DNA from 3 places in the Chryseobacterium pyrolae genome. Region 1 is predicted to be linked to each of the others. Evidence: riboswitches for the same ligand, from Rfam matches in the RefSeq annotation. Region 1 holds a riboswitch; each other region holds the start of a gene.
The links. A riboswitch is a leader RNA that binds a small molecule or an ion and turns the genes downstream of it on or off. The one in region 1 is predicted to bind S-adenosylmethionine.
Positions count from the first base shown of each region.

Region 2: linked by a shared signal. The riboswitch ahead of NZD88_RS10170 (SusC/RagA family TonB-linked outer membrane protein) and the one ahead of NZD88_RS12040 (TonB-dependent receptor plug domain-containing protein) in region 1 are both predicted to bind S-adenosylmethionine.
Region 3: linked by a shared signal. The riboswitch ahead of NZD88_RS10895 (alpha/beta fold hydrolase) and the one ahead of NZD88_RS12040 (TonB-dependent receptor plug domain-containing protein) in region 1 are both predicted to bind S-adenosylmethionine.

Region 1 is NZ_JANZQH010000005.1:113,655-121,433, reverse strand. Features, by position in the region: gene NZD88_RS12045 (outer membrane beta-barrel family protein) at 1-1,674, opposite strand, end outside; SAM-I-IV-variant riboswitch at 1,796-1,894, shown strand; gene NZD88_RS12040 (TonB-dependent receptor plug domain-containing protein) at 2,184-4,922, shown strand; gene NZD88_RS21315 (RHS repeat domain-containing protein) at 5,907-7,421, opposite strand; gene NZD88_RS21310 (hypothetical protein) at 7,616-7,779, opposite strand, start outside.
Region 2 is NZ_JANZQH010000004.1:108,883-116,661, reverse strand. Features, by position in the region: gene NZD88_RS10175 (RagB/SusD family nutrient uptake outer membrane protein) at 1-1,433, opposite strand, end outside; gene NZD88_RS10170 (SusC/RagA family TonB-linked outer membrane protein) at 1,453-4,386, opposite strand; SAM riboswitch class I at 4,470-4,567, opposite strand; gene NZD88_RS10165 (hypothetical protein) at 5,155-5,379, opposite strand; gene NZD88_RS10160 (transposase) at 5,376-5,810, opposite strand; gene NZD88_RS10155 (hypothetical protein) at 5,923-7,170, opposite strand; gene NZD88_RS10150 (hypothetical protein) at 7,289-7,779, opposite strand, start outside.
Region 3 is NZ_JANZQH010000004.1:248,961-256,739, forward strand. Features, by position in the region: gene NZD88_RS10875 (DUF58 domain-containing protein) at 1-474, shown strand, start outside; gene NZD88_RS10880 (proline dehydrogenase family protein) at 501-1,445, shown strand; gene NZD88_RS10885 (OsmC family protein) at 1,519-1,938, shown strand; gene NZD88_RS10890 (MGH1-like glycoside hydrolase domain-containing protein) at 1,990-4,605, opposite strand; SAM riboswitch class I at 4,793-4,899, shown strand; gene NZD88_RS10895 (alpha/beta fold hydrolase) at 4,961-5,962, shown strand; gene NZD88_RS10900 (ACT domain-containing protein) at 5,959-7,497, shown strand; gene NZD88_RS10905 (O-succinylhomoserine sulfhydrylase) at 7,590-7,779, shown strand, end outside.

The sequences.
Region 1 (7,779 bases):
GTTGAAGTTGTGAATTTTCATATTGGAAATATTCACCTGCTTGTTGAAAAGGTTCTTACCGTCTTTCATCACGATCTGAGCGACCTGGTCTTTAGCAGAACTTACGCTGTATCCAATAAAAGCATAGTCAAAAGCTGATACTTTTAATTCATAATTATCAAAGATCGTAGGCTGAAGATCCGGGTTACCCGTGACCTGTGTATTCGGGCTGCCAAACGTTACGTTATTCGGGTTCAGGGCAGAAATACTCGGAAGGCTGATCTTTTTGTTGTAGTTCGCTGCAATGTAAACCTGGTTCATCAGGTTGTATTGTACGCTGGCATTAGGAAAAAGCTTAAACTTATTAAATGTTGTAAGATCTCTTTCAAGAACAGCGCCGTCCTTTATTGTTCTTGTAATCCCTGAAATATCATAATTTTCAGCACGGGTGCCTAAAATAAAGTCAAACTTCTTAAGTTTTGCCTGAAATTCAAGATAAGTAGAAGCTGTTTGCCTCTGATATTCTAAATTGGTAAGCCCTTTACTTTCCGTATCATAATCCTGTCTTTCATATAAACCGCCTAAACTCACTTTCCCGCCATCCAGAAGTTTTATCGGTTGAGAATAATCGACCTTGAAATTCGCGATCCTCATATCCGATTTATTATTAAGAACATCATTAATCCCGGCATTACGGAAAAATTGCCCGTTATCAGTATAATTACCTTCCTGGAAAAAATTATCCTGAGCAAACTTACTGTCAGATTTCGTATATCCAAACTGGAAGTCCAGCTTTTGAGACTTGTCGCTGAAACGCTTCTGATACGTCACGACCCCTTCTTGTCTTAGATTGTTGGTATGAGCCACATCCGATGCTTGATAATCAGCTTCCCGATAGGTGATAGGATTAAGGTTGACAAGGATATCGGCAAGCCCTCTACTTGCGGTATAGTTGTCGTTATTGTTGTGGTAAATATCGTAGTTCACCAATAATCTGTCCTGTCCAAGATCAAAAGTAAGACCTGATTTCGCAAAATACCCACGTCCTATTCTGTCGGTATTGTTATGAAGAATTACGTCCTGATCACCGTTCAGCATACTTTCACGGTAATTCTGACCCACATTCAGCTGCCAGCCGAATAGTTTATTTCTTGCATTCAGATTCACAGAATGCGTTGTTCTGCTTCTGAACTTATCGTAGTTGGTAAATGAGTAGTTTCCCGAATAGGTTGCCGTTAAATACTTATTAGCGTTTTTATTCGTAATGATATTCATGATTGCTCCTCCTGAAGTGGCAGGGAATTCTGCTCCCGGCTGCGTAATTACTTCAATTTTTTCTACCGAATTGGCAGGCATTCCTTCAAGGAAAGAATTTAATTCATTGGAGGTAATATTTAGAGGTCTTCCGTTCAGGTACACATCCAGGATTTTACCCTGATACATCATTCCTGCAATATCGGTAGCCACCAATCCGGGAAGTTTTTTAATCCCTTCCAGAACGTTACCGTTATTCAGCTGTGGCTGTTCAGAAAAGTCAAAAATCGTACGATCTGCTTTCTGTTCAACGGCTTTTTTAGTTTTCGTAATAACTACGCCTTCAATTTGCTTTTCCTTCTCTGCATTATTGCTGCTCTTCTCTTGCGAATAGGCAAAAAAAGATCCCAACAGGGATAAAGCTAATATAGTTTTTTTCATAATGTTTTTTACTACTGTTCAGTTAGACGTAAAAAAGAACAATTTGTTACGGTAAAATTTGCGAAAAGTTAAATTTTTAAGCAATTATTTTTTTTATTCCGAAATAATTATATCTTTGCCGTGTAATTATCAAGAATCTCATAGATGGGATAGCAACCTGCAAAAACAAGCAAGGTGCTAAAATAGATAAGCCGGTATGCCCGGAAAAAATGTTTATTCTCTATTTTCTACCCATCTTGACATTTTTGTTTTAAAAATAAAATCAATGTTTAAAGACAAGGGAAACCACAAGACCAATTTAAATTTTCGTTTCTCAGATCATGAAGTGTCCCTTCATTATTCTGACCTCTTTTCATGCCATTTTCACATGCGCATGTGTTGTTGTTTTTAGACTTCTTTAAAAAATAAACCCAACATTCAGGCTTTTCACGGTAACCTTAAAATAAGGTTACGGGAATACTATTGCCAAAAATCAAACAAACAATCAGTAATAAAAAAATAGAAAACACATGCGCAATTTTCAGAAAAAAACAATCATAGCTTCAGCGGCACTCATTTCAGTATTTTACTTTGGACAGTCGGATTCGGCATCATCCAAAAAGATCGATGATGTAGTTATTCTGGGGTCGAGGGGATCCGGAAGATCTCTTACAGAAACTCCGGTTCCGGTAGATATCATCAATATCTCAAAAATCTTAAGACAAAGTCCTGTTAATAATATAAGTCAGGCCCTCAACTATGTGGTGCCTTCATTTTCTTCTACCTCACATACGGTCAATGACGGAACCGATTTTGTAGATCCTGCCCTTCTCAGAGGACTGGGTCCGGATCAGGTTCTGGTCCTGCTTAATGGAAAAAGAAGATATCAGTCTTCTCTTATCAATGTTACATTGACTCCCGGGAGAGGCTCGGTAGGGACGGACCTTAATGCTATTCCTGCATTTGCCCTGGAGAAAATTGAAGTACTAAGAGACGGAGCTTCTGCACAATACGGCTCTGATGCCATTGCCGGAGTCGTGAATTTGGGTCTTAAAAGAAGGTTGGGACTGTCAGGACAGGTTTTCCTTGGGGGATACGCTTCTCCGGTCGCCAATAATTTTTCCGCAGGAATAGACGGACAGACCATTTCAGCCGATCTGAACTATGGAGCGAAAATTGGTGAGAAAGGCTTCATTAATGTAACAGGATCCGTACAATACCGTGATCCGTATTCAAGAGCGGGTGTACGAGAAGGTAATATTTATAATGCTTATAATGCTATTAATTACCGGGCATTACAGGATGGAGTGAATATCGATGGACTGTATAAAAACATTACCAATACTTTCAACAGTCAACAGATCATCAATACCGTCAAGCAGTATGCCTCTCAGGTTGGTTATTTTTCACAGGATTTTAAGAATCAAATATCAGGAGCCAACAGCATTGCTGCATTGCAGGGTTTACTAGGAAAAGACTTTACGGACCAGGAGCTTACTTACAGAGGGTTGGAGAGAAAGGATTTCAGTCTGAGGGCAGGACAGTCCAAGCTGCAGTCAGGACAGCTTTTTTTCAATTCTGAAATTCCGGTGAATGAAGACTGGAAAGTCTATTCCTTTGGAGGGTATAGTTATCGTTTGGGAAATGCCGGAGGATTTTACCGTCTTCCCAACACAGAAAGGAATATCAATGCCATTACTCCCAATGGATATTTGCCGCAGATTGAAGCCAATGTGAATGATTATTCCTTAGCCGGAGGGATCAAAGGGAAATGGAACGGCTGGAATGTAGATTTGAGCAATACTTTCGGGAAGAATGCTTTTAATTTCGGGGTCGTCAATACATTTAATGCCTCTCTGGGAGACAGCTCACCCAGAACTTTTAAAGCAGGAGGTTCTGAATTTTTACAAAATACCCTGAATCTGGATTTCTCAAAAAAATATGATGTCCTTCACGGCCTGAACGTAGCCTTCGGAGGAGAATACCGTTATGAAAACTATAAAGTGAATGCAGGAAATGAAAACTCTTATGTTTCCTATGATATTTTTGGACGTGTAGTGACTGGTGCTACTCCTGACAATGAAAAAGCGACTGACTTTTTTGGAGTTACAAGACCTGCGGGATCACAGGTGTTTCCAGGTTTCAGTCCGGATAATGCAGCTTCAGGAAGCAGAAACAGTGTTGCAGCATATGCTGATGTGGAAATTGAGCCGACTGATTGGTGGTTGGTAGAAGGAGCGGTACGGTACGAAAACTATTCCGACTTTGGTTCTACCTTTAATTATAAAGTAGCCACGAATGTAAAACTGGCTAAAAATTTTAACTGGAGAGGAGCGGTTTCCACAGGATTCAGGGCGCCTTCTTTAGCACAGATTTACTACAGCTCCACGTCTACATTGATCCAGCAGGGAAAAACAACACAAGTCGGGACTTTTAGAAATAATTCTGAAGCAGCTCAGGCCTTAGGAATTCCAAAATTGAAGCAGGAAACTTCACAGTCTTACAGTACGGGGATTACCTGGAAGATTCCAGCTTTAAGTCTGGTCTTTACAGCAGATGCCTATCTGATCAAGATTAAAGATAGAGTAGTGCTTACCGATTTATTTTTCCGTCCAGACAAGATTAACAACCCTGATGATCAGGTATTGCAAAGTGCTTTTGATATCGCGCGAGCCAGTGCTGCGAATTTCTTTGCCAATGCGGTAGATTCCCAAACCAAAGGATTGGATATCACCATCTCTCAGAATTCAAGGATTTCGGAGGGAATATCTCTGGAAAATAATCTGGGGCTTAACCTGAATCAGACCAAAAGGATTGGTGATATTCATGCCTCTCCTAAACTGGTAAGCCAGATCGATAATTATTTCTCTGAACCGAACAGAGTCTATTTTGAAGAAGCTGTACCGCACATAAAAGCAACCCTTGCTAATACCCTGAAATTCTCTGCACTTACGGTTGCTCTTAGAAATTCCTACTTTGGAAAAGTGACAGATGCTGATGTGCTGGATGCCAATTTTGACGGAGTTACAGAAAGTAGAGAGCATTTTGTTTTAAATGACCGTATTGTGACCGATCTTTCTGTAGGATATGATTTTAACAAGAATATTTCGGTGACGGTAGGAAGCAATAACATATTCAATATACTGCCTTCCAAAAGCCCAAATATAAGTTCATTGACTGCTGATAACCAGTTTGTGTATTCCAGACAGGTTTCTCAATACGGGATAGGAGGACGTTTCGTTTTCGCGAGAGTAGAATTTAAATTTTAAAAAATAAATAAGATAAAGCAAAAAAAAACAGAGATTCATTCTCTGTTTTTTTGTTTGGATGAATAACAAAAGGGATCAATTACAAAACTTGGAAATGGATAGAGATCAAATAATTTTAAAATTTCACGCAGATTAATCAGATGATGCAGATTTTTACTTTTGCTCGTTCATCTGTGAGAGAAAAAATTCAAACCATTAAGATTCTGTTAAGCTTTTAAGAATATTTAGTTTTAGCTTCGCTTTAAGACCTACAACTTAAAAAATCATTTGATTTTTTCTTAACTAACCTTACATCCTTCATTGATCTTAATGTTTAAAAAAAGCGTGAATTGAGAATCTGTTCCATCAGCCAGATCTGCGAGAGCCCATCATTATAAACACTCTCTTGTGGTCTAAAAAAAGGTCGGGACTGAGCCAACGAAAACAATTACTGTGCTCTTTCCAATTTTCTATTAAAAAACAAATAGAGTGACCAAAGGATCACTCTATTCTATATAATTATTGTTTATTATTTCCCGTTACTATTGATTAATAAAAGAAACCAATATTTTTGAAACATTATCACATTACCTAATTCCAAAGGATAATAACTATTGCAATTTAAAAATATTAATAATTCTTTCTTGGAACGACCATAAACATTAAAATTACAGTTAATATAAATAATATAAGTAATACTAAATATCCTTTGTAGCTTTCTTTAAATTCATACTCTAAAAACCTTTCATTTTTAATAAAGAAATAGTAGACCAAAGCCATTACAATTGGAATCATTAAGAAAAAAATATACTTATGGTATATATGCAAATAGTTACCCAGGCAAACATTATCAATACTTGAAGTATTCAGATTAATAAAAATAGAAACAACTACGACCAACCAAAATTTCTCTGTTCCTCTATCTTTATATTTAAATTTGTCCATTCTTTTATATAAACAATCTAAATGGAAAATTAAATAATCTATAAATTTAATCATATAATATTATTTTTTTTGAGGACCTAATCCCATATCATTGAAAATACTTCTACCTGTTACAGCTTGATAGCCACCTGTAACAACTCCATACACTAGACCAGCTCCAATTGTCCAAGGTGTAGGAATTAGTCCTACTCCGGTCATCATGTGATTCATTATTCTTTCAGTTTCTCCTATCTGGCCATCTGCATATTGAAGTTCTGTGGCAACAACAGAAACAGCAGCTAAACCATATCCTCCATACTTTGCTACTTTACTTAAGGTTGCAGCCGTAGTTGGCTTTAATTTAATGCCTGCCATAGTTGTGATCCTATAGGGTTTTGCAGCATCGTCTAACATTGTATAATTTACAGAATAGTCGGGTCTTAAAGCCTTACTTAAAGAATATGCTCCAAAACGAGCAACAGATTCACTTGCAATTAAATGTCCTGCACTAAAATATCGATCATTTGCAATATCTGTAAGCTTTTTTTCAACGTTTTTCATAGCATTTTCAAATGCCACCATCATAGCATCATGAAGCTTATCCATATTATATCCCTTTTTAGCTGTTACAAAAACTGTAGGAACCTGAAAATGCGTACTATCATCAGTATTTGAACTTTCTGTAGCAGACCCTTTATCATTGCCTCCGGAAGATTTTGAAGATGAAGATGAATTTGAAACTCCTCCTGAGCTTTCCATAATGTTCATTATGTTTTGAAATGATCCCACTCCATTATTCTGTGCAATAAAATCTATTAGAGCTGTAGTGTTTTTCTGTCCTCCTTGCATAAAGAAGCCCCAAAGTGATTTTGGATACATAAGCGATGCTTCTTCAGCATCACGTGTCCGTGGCTTTCTTCCATCTAGGTCTATAAAACTTACCGGGTTGTTGAAGGCATAGTTATAAGGAGAGTATCTTCTCATTTGCTCTGCCAAAGGATCTATGACGCCCCATCGTGCTATATCACCCATGTACATCCTTGCTCCGTAGTCGCTCCAACCTGTTTCTTTTTGCAGTTCTTTTCCGTTGTATCCATAGTTGTAAGCAGGATTTCCTGCTAAAACATTGTAACCTTCATGCTTTAAACCAAACGGATAATAATTATTTTCTTCAAGAACTTCTGCGCTGCCATTTGAGTTTTTAGAGTAGCTTAAACGGACATTTCCCAGATGGTCGGTATAGCTGTAAATATACTTATTATTTTCAAAATTGTAATAGCCTTCAGCGGTAGGGACAAATTTTAAAATAAGTGTTCCTCCTCCGCTTTTCCCGGTCTTGTTTTCATACTGAAATCCATCCAAATATTCTGTAACTTTAGTTGATAACGTGGTGGTAGTGCCTGAGGGATCAACAAAAGGAGGAGTATAGTTATAAATTTTCTTTAGCTTAGTTCCGTCTGCACGATAGGTATAATATATATTTTCATTAATGATTCCTCCACGTGTTACTATTCCTTTATCAAACTTAATATAATCAGGAAGGTTCAGCAAGTTGTAATCAATCTGCAAAACCCCTTTATCTATATGGTCCTTCATATTACCGTTATCATCATAGGAGATAATGTTTCCTGAAGTATCAGGGTAGCCACTATAATTCCCTGAGGTATCTGTAACAGTATTAAGCCTGTTTCCTGTATAATTATAGGTCAGGTCATCTATGAGCTGTATTGTTCCAACATCGGACTTTCCATTTCTCTGCAGAGAAGTAATATTCCCGTTCAGGTCATAAGCTAAGGTTTCATTAAAGAATCCGTTCTGTGGAATAGAGGTTCCCGGTTCAGAATAGATTCCTTTTTTAAGTCTGTTAAGGGCATCATACTGTAATTATACTGTCTTAAAACCTGGTCCGAAGCTGTTTTCCATGTCACTTCCGTAATATTCCCATTGTATTTCC
Region 2 (7,779 bases), on a different contig from region 1:
TTCGGTGCAAAAGCAGTTTGATCAGGAAAATTAAAGACCGAATGCCCTCTTCCGTTCACTGTTTTTACAGTTCCGTCAGGAGTGGTAATCTGTACTTTTATAGGCTGTCCGTTGGCATCAACAAATGGTTTTCTCACCACTGTTCCTTGCGTTCTGATAATATCTGAAAGTGAGAATCCTTCTCCGAAAAGCTCTTTTCTTCTTTCGATCAGTATTTCTTTTACTACATCATTCTGAGCAAGAGAACCTGTGTAAAGATTGGCATTCCTGGCCGTTTTCAACTGGTTTAAAACTGCCACAGCATTGGTAACATTTCCGTTTCTGGCTTCTGCCTCAGCTTCGATCAGATACATTTCTGCAGCTCTCATCAATACGATATCTGCGATAAGTCCTGTTTTAAATTTAAACTTGGAATACCTCAGTAAACCTTCCCTACCCGGCAGACCATCCCATTGAAACAACTGGTATCTGATATCATTCGTGTCAAACAGATCTTTGAAAAACGGATCTGCCATAAAACTGTAATAATAACTTCCTGAAGAAGATACATCAAGATAATGGAAGGCATAGCTCTCTCCAGACTGTTCTTGAGTCTGCCCATGTCCCCAGATCCATTCTCCATTGCTGATGTCATTGAATCCTTCTTTATATTTTTCAGGAGTCATCAACGGATAGCCTGCTTTGGCTATCTTTGCCGCCGCTGAAGCTTTGCTCCATTCTCCGGTATTCAGGTAAGTTCTTGCTAAAAGTCCGTTGACTACCGCTTTGTTGATCTTGTCCTTATTATTTCTTGTATAATTAGTCAAAAGGTTATCCGCTTCCGTCAAATCACTTTTAATCAATGTATAAATTTCTTCAAGACTTGCTTTTTTCTTTGGAACAGAACTGATGGTTGAGGGTTCCGTATAAATCGGAGCTGTAAGTGCCATTTTGTCTTTCAGATAACTGAACTGATAAAAGCTGGCCAGGTTCAGATAACAGAAAGCCCGTAATGCTTTAGCCTGTCCTTTTACCTGATCTTTTTTTGCCTGGCTTCCTTCTGTCTGGTCAATACGGGCAATCACATTATTCATATTATTAATGGTGGAATATAATGTAGACCATATAAACTGTGGACGCGAAAGCGTATTGTTAATCATTTCCGTAAAAGCGTAGGCAGATGGGAATCCATATTTATTAGTAAGAATAGCAGCATCACTTCCCATCGCATCACTCGTTCTCAAAACTGTTGAGTACCCGATATTTGCATAGGTGGGTCCATCATCATTAAATTTTGCCCATGCGCCATTGATTACCGTTTCTGCACTTTCCGCTGTTTTGAAAACCTCTTCGCCATTAGCCTGATCTGTAGGAGCCGTTTCCAGCTCATTTTCACAACTTGTTAGCGACCAGAGAGCAACAAGAGCAAAAGATATATATTTTAATTTTTTCATTGTTTCAAATTTTAAAGGTTTAAAGAGTCGCCTGAAGACCGAAAGTTATCGTTCTCATCGCAGGATATCTGTAATATGTAGTTCCATCCAGTGCCTGTTCCGGATCCATTCCTTTATGTTTGTAGAACGTCAGAAGATTTTCTGCCTGAACATAAATTCTAAACTTTTTCAGGCCCAGTTTTTCAAAATAATCTGAAGGAAGCGTATAGCCCAAACTCACATTTTTAAGTCTTGCATAGGTTCCGGAATATAAAAATCTTGAAGAAGAAGAATTCCAGTTGTTCGTTGTTGTACTTAATGCAGGAACATCCGTGTTCGGGTTTTCCGGAGTCCATCTGTTCAGCATTTCTGCACTCCAGGCACGTCCACCGGAACTTCCGTTAGACATCAAGGACGTATAATCTGTATCCAGGATTTTTCCTCCGATGCTGAACGTCAGTAATCCTGATACATCAAAGTTTTTGTAAGCAATACTTGTGGTAATCCCTCCGGTCACTTTAGGCAAGGCAGATCCCTGGAAAGTTCTTGTAGCTTTTGCATATTCGGAAGTGGTTCCGTCTATTGTATTTCCATTGGCATCCTGATAGATATATCTCCACAAAGGCTTTCCGTTGGAAGGATCTACGCCTTTCCATTCCTGAAGATAAAAATCATATATAGAACCTCCCACATCCAAACGCTTGGTTCCGGTTATAACGGCTCCTTTTGGCAGCTTTGTAATCTTATTGTTTAATGTGCTCAGATTCAGATCTACATTCCATTGGAAATTATCATTTTTGATAGGAGTTGTGAACAATGAAAACTCAAAACCTGTATTCTGTATCGTTCCAACATTAAAAGGGAAATCACTGATTCCTAAAGATGGAGCCACCGGCATATTAAACAAAAGATCCTGACTTTTTCTTTTAAAATATTCGATATTACCTTTCACCCTGTTATTCAGAATGGCAAACTCAAGACCTACGTTTAAATTGAGATTGGTTTCCCACTTAACATCATTCGTCTGTATTTTTTCAAGAACGGTTCCCGGCTCACCCAGATTATTGTAGAATTTGTATAGTTCCTGATAAGCATAATAAAGCGAAGATCCGTTTGGTCTCCGTAATTTATCATTTCCCTGACCACCATAACTTGCACGTAATGTAAGCTGATTGAAGATATTTAAATCCTTGATAAAATCTTCATTCGAGACTTTCCATGAACCTCCCACAGACCAGAATTTCCCCCATCTGTTATCGGCAAAGAACCTTGAAGAACCGTCTGCCCTTCCTGAAACTGATAAAAAGTAGGTATTGTTAAAATCATATTCTGCTCTTCCTAGGAAGCTCAACAGGGAAAACTTGTCACTGTTCCCACTGAAACTCCCCAATAAGGCTGCGGCATCAGGCTCATAATAGTAAGGCAAAGAAAACTGGCTTCTGGAACCTGAAATCGTCTGAAAATCATATTTATAAAATTCCTGACCTCCTAAAATATTGATATGATGCTTCCCGAATTTCTTGTCATACGTCAGAATATTACTGGTCGTATAAGAAAGTGTTCTGCTGTTTGATCTCGTTACAGAACCCCCGATTTCACTTCCTTCACCAATAAGCGGATTCGAGTAATAATGTCCGTTGTAATTCACTAAATCGACAGAAAAACTGGTCTTAAATTTCAGTTCGGGTAGGAAGGTAAATTCTAAAAATCCTTTTCCTGAGAAATTATCTTCTTTATTTTCATTTTTATCCAAAGGCAACGTTGCTGCTGCATTCTGATTTTGCAAAGCACTGGTAGGCCTGTACTTTCCGAAATCATAGATCCTGTTCCCTTCTGCATTCAGCTTGTAGCTTCCATCATCGTTTCTTTCGTAATACGGATAGAACGATGGAACTACTCTTGCAGCCTGAATAATATTGTCCTGTCTGGAATCTGAAGATGGCGGTGCGTTCTGGATACTGTTCGTATAGCTTAAATTCACGCCTGCATTCAACCATTTTTTAACTTCTGAATTGATTTTCAATCTCGTTCCAAATTTTTGAAAACCTGACTCGATGGCAATTCCCTTATCATCTAAGTAGCCCAATGAAAAGAAATAATTGCTTTTCTCACTGCCTCCGCTGATATCAAAATCTACCTGACTTCTGGAAGCCGTTCTTTGAAGAATATCCCGCCAGTCATCATTCCATAAAGGTTTTGCACCGGGAAGAAGTTTTCCGTCCGCCCCTACAGGTTTTGGATAAGCAGCGCCGTAAGGGTTGATTCCAAGGGCATTAACCAGGTTGTCACTTGCCATCTGCCCTGCCTGCTGAGAAGATATCTGAGGAGATTTGTAACCATTCCTCAATGCTTCCCAATACAGCTGAAAATACTGATCTGTACTGACTTGCTTATAATCTTTTACCGCTCTGCTGGAAAATCCCTGGCTGATATTAAAATTAACTCTTGATTCTCCTTTTTTGCCGGATTTCGTTGTAATAATGATGATTCCATTGGCTCCTCTTGAACCGTATAATGAACTTGCCGTAGCATCTTTCAAAACACTGATGGATTCTATATCATTAGGACTGATGGAATTAATGTTTCCGTCAAAAGGAATTCCGTCTACTACGTAAAGAGGATCACTTGAAGCGCTTATGGAACCTACACCTCTTATCCTGATGGAAGCCGTAGATCCCGGTTGCCCCGAAGCACTCACAGCCTGAACCCCTGCAACCTGCCCTTCAAGTGCTTTCGTAATATTGGTAACAGGTCTGTTATTGATCTTATCGCTGGAGATGGTGGCTATTGAACCTGTGTAGCTTGTTCTTTTCGCTTTACCATAAGCTATCACTACCACTTCATCGATTTCTTTTTCTTTGATCGTATCTTTTTTGGGCTTGACTTCCTGTGCGTGTACACTGATCATCCCCAGGAAAAATACAGCGACTGGTGGAAGCCAAATTTTAGAATTAATTAAACCTTTACTAATCATAATCAATTTTATTTATCATATATTAAAAATTAACCCTTTGCAGAAAAGTCAGCAAAGGGCATCGATAAATACGATTAACCAAATGCTTATTTTTCCTTTAAAGGCTGAATGTAACACCTTGCACAGGGGCAGGTTGTCAAGACTTCACAGGGTCAGTTCCCTCCATCTTTCTTTATAAGCCGATCGAAATAGGTCTGCAAAGCTAAAAACAATTAGTCTACAAAACAAGTAGACTTTAATTTTTTTTATGATAGATTTTCAAAAATTAACTTAAATACATTGTAAAAACCACAAAAATAGAGGCTTAAAACCATTATCGATTTCCTTACACATGATAAATATCAGTAAACACAATGGAGAAACTATACCATGAGATTTGATAATAAAAAAATGACGTCAATGACGTCATTTTTCAGATTACTCTGATTATTTTTTATAATTTTCAGCTAAATATTATCTTATTGCCATTACTTTATCTCTATTTTTTTCCATTTCGCTATTGAATTTCTGCTTAATTTAAACTCCTCAGCCACCTTTGTATTACTAAGCTTGTTTTTCTTTTGATATTCTAAAATCTCCATGATCGTCACCCTATCATAAGACCTCATTTTTTGATTAAATAATGAGGTCTCCAGATTTTCACAAGTGAAAATTATTTGATTCAGTTTAATGACATCCAATGTGGATAAAACTTCTTTCTGTAAAATGGAACTACAGGATTGATATTTTTCAGGATACTTTTTAAAAATAAGGTCGGAGTATATTTTTTTATAATTTGGACCTGAGCTTTCCATACATTCTTTTTATTTCTATTTTAAAAACTATTTCATTTTCGTAAAATATAAACATGACCGTTTTTCTCCAGAAGCTTCCCGTTTCCAAAACATATGTCCAAACATTGGATGGATAGAAGTTAAACTCCTGTCCCAGCAGCTTTACAACCTGGGCTTTATCTTGATTTAATAAATAATCAAATTCATATTTCTTCTTCATTCCATCTCATTATACTTACTCATCCATTTATACAGGGTGGTTTTGGGAATTCTATACTCTTCTATGACCTGAAATTTTGTTTTCTGTCCTGTATTAATTAATTCTAAAATAAAATCTACAACCTGTCTGGTATATACATTTTTCCTAAAATTAGGAGGAAAGGTTCCGGTGTTTGATGCTATATGATGGGAGTGGTTTTCAGGAGCAAATAATATAAGATGCTGACAATAAATTCTGAAAAAATCGTATTCGAGGAGTTTACACCACCTGAGAAGAACTTCTGTATCCAGATCTTTGCGGGCATACATTGCATTAATTTCTTCCTCAGTAGCTTTATGAAAACTGCAGATACGGATCATTGAAATTTCCATTTCCTCAACTCTTTCTCTTATGCATTCTCCAATATGAATATTTTTAAAATTAAATTTCATCAGATTCTCCTTCCTGTATTTTTTTAAGATATGATCTTACTTTTAATCTATTGAAAATAGGAAAGAAGAACTTTCCACAGTTCCCCTTTCCAATATTCAATGAATCATTCAATTAATATAATCTCTGAATGGATACGAAAACCTCCAATGTATTATCTAAAGTACTGGAATCATTAGTCGTATTCCCATTCCCTGCACTTGTAAAAGATTTATTATCTATACGCAATGCATAATAGACTCTATACCATTTGTTATCTGCAGTAGTAATGTCAAAAGTAACGGTCTCGTTTCTGCCATAGGTAAGATACACTCCGTCATCAAATTGTGCGTAATTATTGGGAAAGACTAATAAATTGGCACCATGAGAATCTCCTGTGTGGGTAGATACTTCTGAAACCCATACTTTTGCATTGGCAGCTGTAATATTATAAAGACGCGGATCAAAATTGGTATTGGACCCATTCGAATCAAATGCATTAGGCGAAGTGATGAAAGCATCCACTCTGAACGTATTATTAATGATCGGAAGATCGTTAAGAAACTGGCTTAAAAGAAACGACGTGGTCTTACGTGGAATTGAAGAATGATAATATACTAATTCTCCTGGGGCAATAACAGCTCCGGCTCCTACGGTAGCACTACAGGTCTGCCCTCCAATATCTAACGGGAAAGTAGTAAGTGTAGGACTTGAAGCGGTAGGCATTCCTGACACTGTATATGTAAGAATTCCTGATCCGACATTAAAATTTCCGGCAGCCAGCGTTGCGGTAAGCCCGTTGACAGGGCCAATAGCCTGCGCAGCATAAACACCTCCATTTCCTCCTGTATATGGCACACTCATGGTTCCTGTATATGGAGTACCTGCGGTATACGTCCCCGGAGAAAGCGTTACCCCGTTACAGGTAATAGTTCCTAAGGTTCCGGGCGCAAGAGAACCATTACTAAATGTTCTCCACTCTGTACCGTTCCAGAATACATAACCTACATAGCTAAGTCCTGCAGTTCCCAGATTATACACAAGCAGACCTGCCACCGGTGAAGGAATTGTAGCCTGATCAGTCTGAGAAGTCAATGCTACTTTCGGGCCCAGAAGTCCTTTTTTGCTTCCAATAGCAAGCCCGTCTACATTGACGTCCAGAATTGCAGATGCATTAGGTGCAATAGTTCCAATCCCTACACTGCCCACTGAAGTTACCGTAAAATCATTAGATCCTTGTGGAGCGGTTGGAGCTCCTGTTGCAGGATTGTCTTTCAGGCCATCTACGTGTAGAACTCCAAGAGGATTTGCAGTATTAATCCCAACTTGGGAATGCATAAATCCAAAAGCAATAGTTGCCAGTAGTAATATTATTTTTTTCATTTTTTGAATTGTTTTTTTTAGTTAGAAGAAAAAAGGTAAAAGCTTTGTTAGAAAAACTTTTACCCGGTATCATGATTGGTTTAGTTTTTATCCAAGTATGTTTTATGTGGTTCTGATTTTAAGCAACAGATAGAGGCGGAGGCCTGATATAACAATACCGGCCTGATACAAATATTCGTTTGGCGTTGCTGAAAGAATTAATCTTTATTCTTTCCGGAGAGATTTCTAAAAAAGAAGATAGGATAAGAAAGGGATCATCATATTTATACTGCCCGTTTGCTTTTGTAGCCTGAAGTTCACCAAGAAGCAAGGACTGATATTTTCCCTCATGATCTTTGACTGATATTTCTATCTTGTTTTCCCGGATCTTTTTACCATTTGACCGCTCCTTTAAACCATTTTCTTTTTTTACTATTTCCGGTTTTTGTGAAGACTGCTGAATGACGCGTTTATAAGATGCAGTGTCTTTTTTTATAATTTTAATTTGTGAATCAGACAGCGCTTCGGCTCCTGAAATAATGGTTCCATCAAGAATATATATTTCACCATTTTTCGTTTGCTTTTCAAAACTACGGCCGTCAAGTGAGTCATTTTCTTTTCCGGCATGTA
Region 3 (7,779 bases), on a different contig from region 1:
TCCAAAAAGACAGAAAATAAAATCGCCGCCGAAAATAAATCAGGACAGCTGAAAAAGATCTCAGAAGCCCTTTATAATATTAAAACAGACTTTTTTGAAAGTGATTTTAACCGCTTATACCAGGATGTAAAATATTCCCTGAACCAGCGAAGCCTTGTTTTGCTTTTTACCAATTTTGAAACACTGGACGGATTAAACAGACAGCTGAAATACCTCCGGGGTATTGCCAAAAACCACCTGCTCGTTGTTATATTTTTCAAAAACTCAGAACTGCAGACCCTGATTCATAAAAACCCTGAAAGTATGCAGGAAATTTATGATGAAATTGTTGCCGAAAAATTTGAATTTGAAAAGAAACTCATCATTCAGGAACTTAGAAAGTATGGGATCTATACGGTATATACTTTGCCTGAAAATTTAAATATTGACGTTATCAATAAATATTTGGAGATAAAAGCGCGGGGAATCTTATAAAAACAGTTTAAGTACAAAAAAAAATAATGGAACTAAAGACAAGAGAAAGAGCAGGTGCACTGTTGAAAATAGCAGCATTAAATGAGGGTGCAAAAGACTATATTCTTAATAATCCTGAGCTCTTTAAATTCCTACTGAAAGCAGCTAAAAGATACATCGGAGGCGAGAAGATGGAAGAAGCTCTAGCAACTGCTAAAAGAATTAATGAGAAAGGGCTTCCTACTTCACTAGAGTTTATGGGAGAAAGTACCCGTTCAGTAGGAGAATCAGAATCGGCAACCCAACATTTCCTTAATTTGATCAACAAAGTGAAAGAAGAGAACATCGATTCTATCATTTCTTTGGATTTATCACACATTGGGCTTGCAGTTGATAAAGATCTGGCTTATAGTAATTTGGTGGAATTAGCAGAATCAGCTCACAAAAAGGATATTGAAGTAGTGATTAGCGCAGAAGGAGTTGAAAGAACAGATGATATTATTAATACCTTTTGTAAAATATCTCCTGATTTTTCAAATGTGGGAATTACTCTTCAGGCTTATTTAAACCGTACTCCAAAAGATCTTGAACGAATATTAAATGAAACACAAGGGAAAATAAGAATTGTAAAAGGTGCTTTTGCTGTTCCTCCGGGACATGCTGTAGAGAGAGGAGAGCACTTAGATGATCTGTACATTAAATATATTGAAACTCTTTTCCTTAAAAATAGAAGATGTTCTATTGCTACACATCATAATAAAATTCAAAATAGAGTTAAAGAACTCATTGAAAAATATGACGTTCCAAAATCCAAGTATGAATTTGAAATGTTACTGGGAATACAGGAAGGCCTATTGGATGAAATCCATACAGGAGGTTACCCATGCAGACAATATATTGTGTATGGTGATGAATGGTATTTGTACATGTGTAACCGAATTGCAGAAAATCCCGATAATCTTTTTCAGGCTATAGTTGATATCCTGTCTTAGCTAGGGTTTAATGCATAAAGTTTTTTATATTTGAATAAGAATATTTAAAAATACTGAAATATAAATCCGGACAATGAAAATAACCCTAAACAGAATCAACGACGATTTTTTATTTGAATGTACCAACTCTCAAGGGAATTCAATTCTTTTGGATAATACTTCACAGCCTGGAGCGAAAGGTGTTTCTCCCATGGAAAGTGTATTGATGGCCGTTGCAGGATGCAGTGGAATAGATGTGGTGGCTATCCTGAAAAAACAGCGTCAGGAAATCACAGGTTTTCAGGCAGAAGTAGAAGGAGAAAGAATTCCTGTAGATGATGCAAAACCGTTTAAATCTATTAAAGTAAGATTTTTTCTGGAAGGAAATATTGATCCTAAAAAAGCATTAAAAGCAGCTCAGTTGTCTTTTGAAAAATACTGTTCCGTATCAAAAACTTTAGAACCCAACGTAGAGATTGGATATGAAGTTCTTGTCAATGGAGAGAAAGTCTAATCTTTTTAATTAATGATAAGATGCCGGCCCATTCGGGCCGGCATCTGCATTTTATACTGTTAATCTAGGTTTCATAAGCTTGGCTACTGTTGCTGTCCATCCGGTTTGATGAGAAGCTCCTACACCGCGGCCATTATCCCCGTGGAAATATTCAAAAAACGTAATGTAATCCTTAAAATGTTCATCATAATTGAACTTGGCATTTCCGCCGTTGAAAGGACGCTGTCCGTCTTCATCCTTTAAAAATAACGAGCAGAGTCTTTTGCTGATATTCTGTGCCACTTCATCAAGATTCTTTTTTTCACCACTTCCTGTAGGAAATTCCACTTTTAAGCTGTTTCCGTAGTAAAAATGAAAACGCTGTAAACTTTCCACGATCAGGAAATTGATGGGGAACCAGATCGGTCCACGCCAGTTACTGTTTCCTCCAAACATGCGGCTGTCACTTTCGGCAGGAGTGTAGTATACCACATTTTCCGTACCGTGAACTGAAAACACAAACGGATTTTCTTCATAAACTTTTGACATCGCACGGATTCCGTAAGAACTTAAAAATTCATTCTCGTCAAGCATTCTCCTCAAAACCTTTGTCAGTCGGTTCTTACGTAAGATACTCATCAGGTGTTTTCTGCCCTGTCCTTCCTCATCCCAGTGCGAAACCAGTTTCGTTAGCTCGGGCTTATTTTTTAATACCCATTCCATCCTAGCCTGGAAATTAGGCATCTTATCCAATAGTTTATGGTCTATGATTTCTACGGCAAACATTGGAATCAACCCCACAATACTTCTTAATTTTAAAGAAACACTTTCGCCGTTACCCAGTTGCAGCACATCATAGAAAAAGCCGTCTTCCTCATTCCATAAGCCTTCTTTGCCATCCCCTAAGTTTTCCATTGCTTCCGCGATATACAGATAATGTTCAAAGAACTTAATAGCCATATCCTCATACACCTGATAGTACTGGGCGAGTTCCATGGCAATACGCATCATATTAAGCGCGTACATGGCCATCCAGCTCGTTCCGTCCGCTTGTTCAAGATGTTGCCCGTCTTTCAGTTCCATATTACGGTCAAAAGCTCCGATATTATCCAGTCCAAGGAAACCGCCACCAAAAATATTGTTACCACTTTGATCCTTCCGGTTGACCCACCAGGTGAAATTCAGGAGAAGTTTCTGGAAAACCTTTTCAAGAAATAAAAGATCGGGTTTACCGTTTTGCTTTTCATCAATTTTAAAAACCCTGAAGCAGGACCATGCATGTACCGGCGGATTCACATCGCTCAGGTTCCATTCATAAGCAGGAAGCTGTCCATTCGGGTGCATATACCATTCCTTGGTTAAAAGAAGAAGTTGTCCCTTGGCAAATTCAGCATCAATGATAGAAAAAGGAACGCAGTGAAACGCCAGATCCCAGGTTGCATACCATGGATACTCCCATTTGTCAGGCATAGATATAATATCCTTATTGTGAAGATGATTCCATTCCGTATTTCTTACATAATCATTGAAGTTTCTTGGCGCATTATGATTCGGATCGCCTTTCAGCCATTTCCCGACATTATAATGATAGAATTGTTTATTCCAAAGCAGTCCTGCAAAAGCCTGCCGCTGGACATTTGTTTCATCCTCGTTTGTCGTTTCACTCTGAACCTCCTGATAAAATTCGTTGGTTTCAGCAATTCTTGTAGTAAAGACCTCGTCAAATTGATTAAACGGTTCATCCGTCTCATTAGGACATAATCTGAAATCAAAAGTCTTAGATTGTCCTGCTTCAATGATTTCATCAATTATAAAAGAAGCTTTGCTCCCTCTTTTTTCAGCATTTACCGTATTACTTCCGTAAACGATATGATCATTGATTCCATCCTTAAAATAAGTATTCCCGGTATAGGGGGCCCCATATAACTTTGGTGCATTGGTCTCATTTTCACAGAAAGCACTTTTCGCAGCCAGGTTTCTCGAATAGAGCTTTTTGATTGAAATGCTGTCATGGTTAATATCGATGCATCCGTCGTAAGAAGCATTCATCTGTCCTTTATAGGTGTTGTAGCCCCATTTCCAGTTATTTCTGAACCATGCAGTAGGAGCTATAACGATAGGAGCATCCTGCTTACTTCTGTTGTGAACCGTTACTCTGGCCAGAATATCATTGTGATCGGCTTTACAGTATTCAATGAAAATATCGAAATAGTCATCATTGTCAAAAATTCCGGTATCAAAAATCTCGTATTCAGGTTCCTGTTTGCTGCGTCTTCCGTTTTCAGCAACAAGATCGTCATATGGGAATGCATTGATTGGATATTTATACACCATTTTCATATAGCTATGGGTGGGTGTATTGTCCAGGTAATAAAAAATCTCCTTGATATCCTCTCCGTGGTTACCCTGAGGGTTGCTCAGACCGAAGAAACGTTCTTTTACTATTTTATCTTTTTTGTTCCAGAATGAAAACGCAAAACAGAAGATCTGCTTTACATCGGAAATCCCGGCTATGCCTTCTTCTCCCCATCTGTAGGCGTAGCTTTCTGCGTTATTATGGTTAGCGTAATGCCATGCATTTCCGTTCGGGCTGTAGTCTTCACGTACATTTCCCCATTGCCGGTTGCTTACGTATGGACCCCAGTTTTTCCATTTGGAATCTTGTAATCTTTCTTTCTCAACAATCATATTTCATCACTTTTTTCAATACGAAGGTAGTTTTTTTGAAAAATAATTCCAATTCCTTTCATCTGAAGAATTCTTAACATAGCCTTGAAACACTTATCATTACAGGATTTTTTAATATTAAATATTTTTTCTTGAAAAATTAGAAAGAAAGACATATCTTTGCAGAGCGTTCATTCAAATATTGAAAATGTTATCAAGAAAGGTTGAGGGATTAGACCCTATGAAACCTTAGCAACCCTTTGTGCAAGCAAAGAAGGTGCTACGTTCTACCAATTTATTTTGGACAGATAACTTACTGAAGTTCTTTTCAGCCATTTCCTGTGGCATTTTCAATTGTATTAAAATAATAATAGAATTGAAAACAGAACTAAACTATATTAATCTTTCGTATCAGACTTATTCCCAAAAGGAATACCATATCCCGTTGAGCTATCAGATCTTCGGGAAAGACCTGTTTACAGCACCCATTATATTGGTCAATCATGCGTTGACCGGAAATTCGAATGTTTCCGGAGAAAAAGGATGGTGGAAACAATTGATCGGTGAAAATAAGACAATCGATACGAATACATACACCGTTCTCTGTTTCAATATCCCCGGAAACGGATATGATCATTTTTTAATTGACGAATACGAAGACTTCACCCCTTCAGATATTGCAGAAATATTTTTGAAAGGTCTTGAAGCTTTACATATCAAAAACTTATATGCCATTATTGGAGGTTCTCTCGGAGGAGGAATTGCCTGGGAAATGCTTGCCAAGCAGCCACAACTCGCTGAGATATTTATCCCCATTGCCTGCGATCTTAAAACTCATGACTGGCTTCACGCCCAGTGTCTGGTTCAGAAATTTCTGCTGAACGGAAACGATGAACCCTTGCAGAAAGCAAGAATTCACGCTATGCTGTGTTACAGAACTCCACAGTCCTTAAACAACAGGTTTCAAAACAGATATCATCATGAAAATCAGCGCTTAGAGTCAGAAGATTGGCTCATTTATCACGGGAATTCATTAAACGAAAGGTTTAGTTTGAATTCATACAAGCTGATGAATCACCTGCTGATGAATATCAATACGGACAATTCTAAACTGGAGAAAATAGGAGCACGAATGCACCTGATCGCTGTAGATACCGATTTATTCTTTCCAGCTTCAGAAATCCGAATGTGCTTTGAGCACCTGAAAGAGAAAAAGAAAGATGTTTTCTATCATGAAATACAGTCAATTCACGGGCATGATGCCTTCTTAATGGAATACGAACAATTAAATAATATCATACATAATATTTTTAGAATGGAATGGCGCGAAAGCGAAATTTTATCTGACAATGACAAACAAAAAATTAGGAACAGATGAGAAATGCGAACGAAATCAAGTTTTTAAAAAACAGATCAATCATCAAATTTGAAGGAGAAGATTTCCTGGGTGAAATCGGGATCGACGGGAGAATTTTTAAGGCGCTTACCTTAGCGCGAATCAGTGTAGGGGTGATCTCCCAGCAGGCCATTGAAAATGGGCTTTCTATTCTGGTCAATGAGGCAGATGCAGAAAAAGCAGTTGCTTGTCTTATTGATGAATTTGAAGAAGAAAGAAAATCAGGAAAAGTTTCACAAATCTATAGCATCAATAATGTTTCCGTACTTGGATTTGTAGCGGAAGATTTCAATAAAGTTTTGGGAGAACTGGCCAGAAATAATGTTTTTCCCCTTCTTTTAAACCAGGTTGCAGGAGAAAACAGAGTGAATATTGTAGTGACCTCGTCACAGGATGAGAAAACGAAAAATGTTATTGAATCTGAAATTTTCAAAAAACCAAAAACCGTTCATTTAGCAATTATCGGTCATGGAAATGTTGGAAAGACTTTAATAGAACAGGTCTTACAATCTTCTGAAGAAATCAGAAGACGTAAGAAAATTGACCTTAAAGTAGTAGCAGTAGCCAATTCCAGAAAAATTGCTTTCAATAAAAAAGGTTTTAATGCAGATTGGAATGATGAGGTTTTAACAGCACAACATCCATCAAATGTTGAAGAACTGATCAACTTTTCCAAAGAAAATCAGCTGGAAAACCTGATCGTCGTAGATAATACAGCGAGCAAAGATTTTGTAAAAAACTATCACGCCCTGGCTGAAAATGGGTTTGACCTGGTTTCTTCTAACAAAATTTTCAATACACTTCCCATCGAGGAATATCGTAAACTAAGATATACGTTGAGTAAAAACAACAGACGATACCTGTATGAAACCAATGTAGGGGCGGGGCTTCCGCTAATTGACACCATAAAATTATTACATCTTTCAGGAGAAAATATCACAAGGATCAAAGGGGTATTCTCCGGTTCATTGAGCTATATCTTTAATAACTTCTCTGTGAGAAACGATAAGTTTTCAACCATCATCGGAGAAGCAATGGAAAAAGGGTATACAGAACCTGATCCTCGGGAAGACCTTTCGGGAAATGATGTGGCAAGAAAACTGTTGATCCTGGCCAGAGAACTAGACCTGATCAATGAATTCCAGGATATCGATATCCAAAATTTAATTCCGGAAAATCTTTTATCAGTAGATAAAAATGAATTTATCTCAAGGCTGGATGAGCTGGATGAAGAATACCAGAAAATCAAAGAAGGGCAAGAGCCTGGACACGTGCTTCGTTATGTAGGAGACCTTCACGGAGACCTTCAGAAAGACAAAGGTCAGCTTGATGTGAAATTGGTTTCTGTACCGGGAAGTTCTGCTTTAGGGCAGCTTAAAGGGTCAGATTCTATCTTTGAGATTTATACAGAAAGCTATGGAGAAAACCCGATTGTAATCATGGGAGCCGGTGCCGGAGCTCAGGTAACTGCAAGAGGAGTTTTCGGTGATATTTTAAGAGTAAGTGAAACTAAATAATATTAATAATGTAACAATATAGCAATGTAACAGTCTAGCAATCATTGGTACATTGTTATATTGATTCATTGGTACATTGATAATTAAACTATATGGAAAATTTTGAAACCTCCGCAATAAGAACCCAAACTGAAAGAACTCAGTTTGACGAACATTCTACGCCTTTATATCTTACATCCAGTTTTATTTTTGAGGATGCAGAAGATATGAGAGCAAGTTTTGCTGAAGAAAAATCTAAAAACCTGTACAGCCGTTTTTCAAATCCGAATGTGACAGAATTCA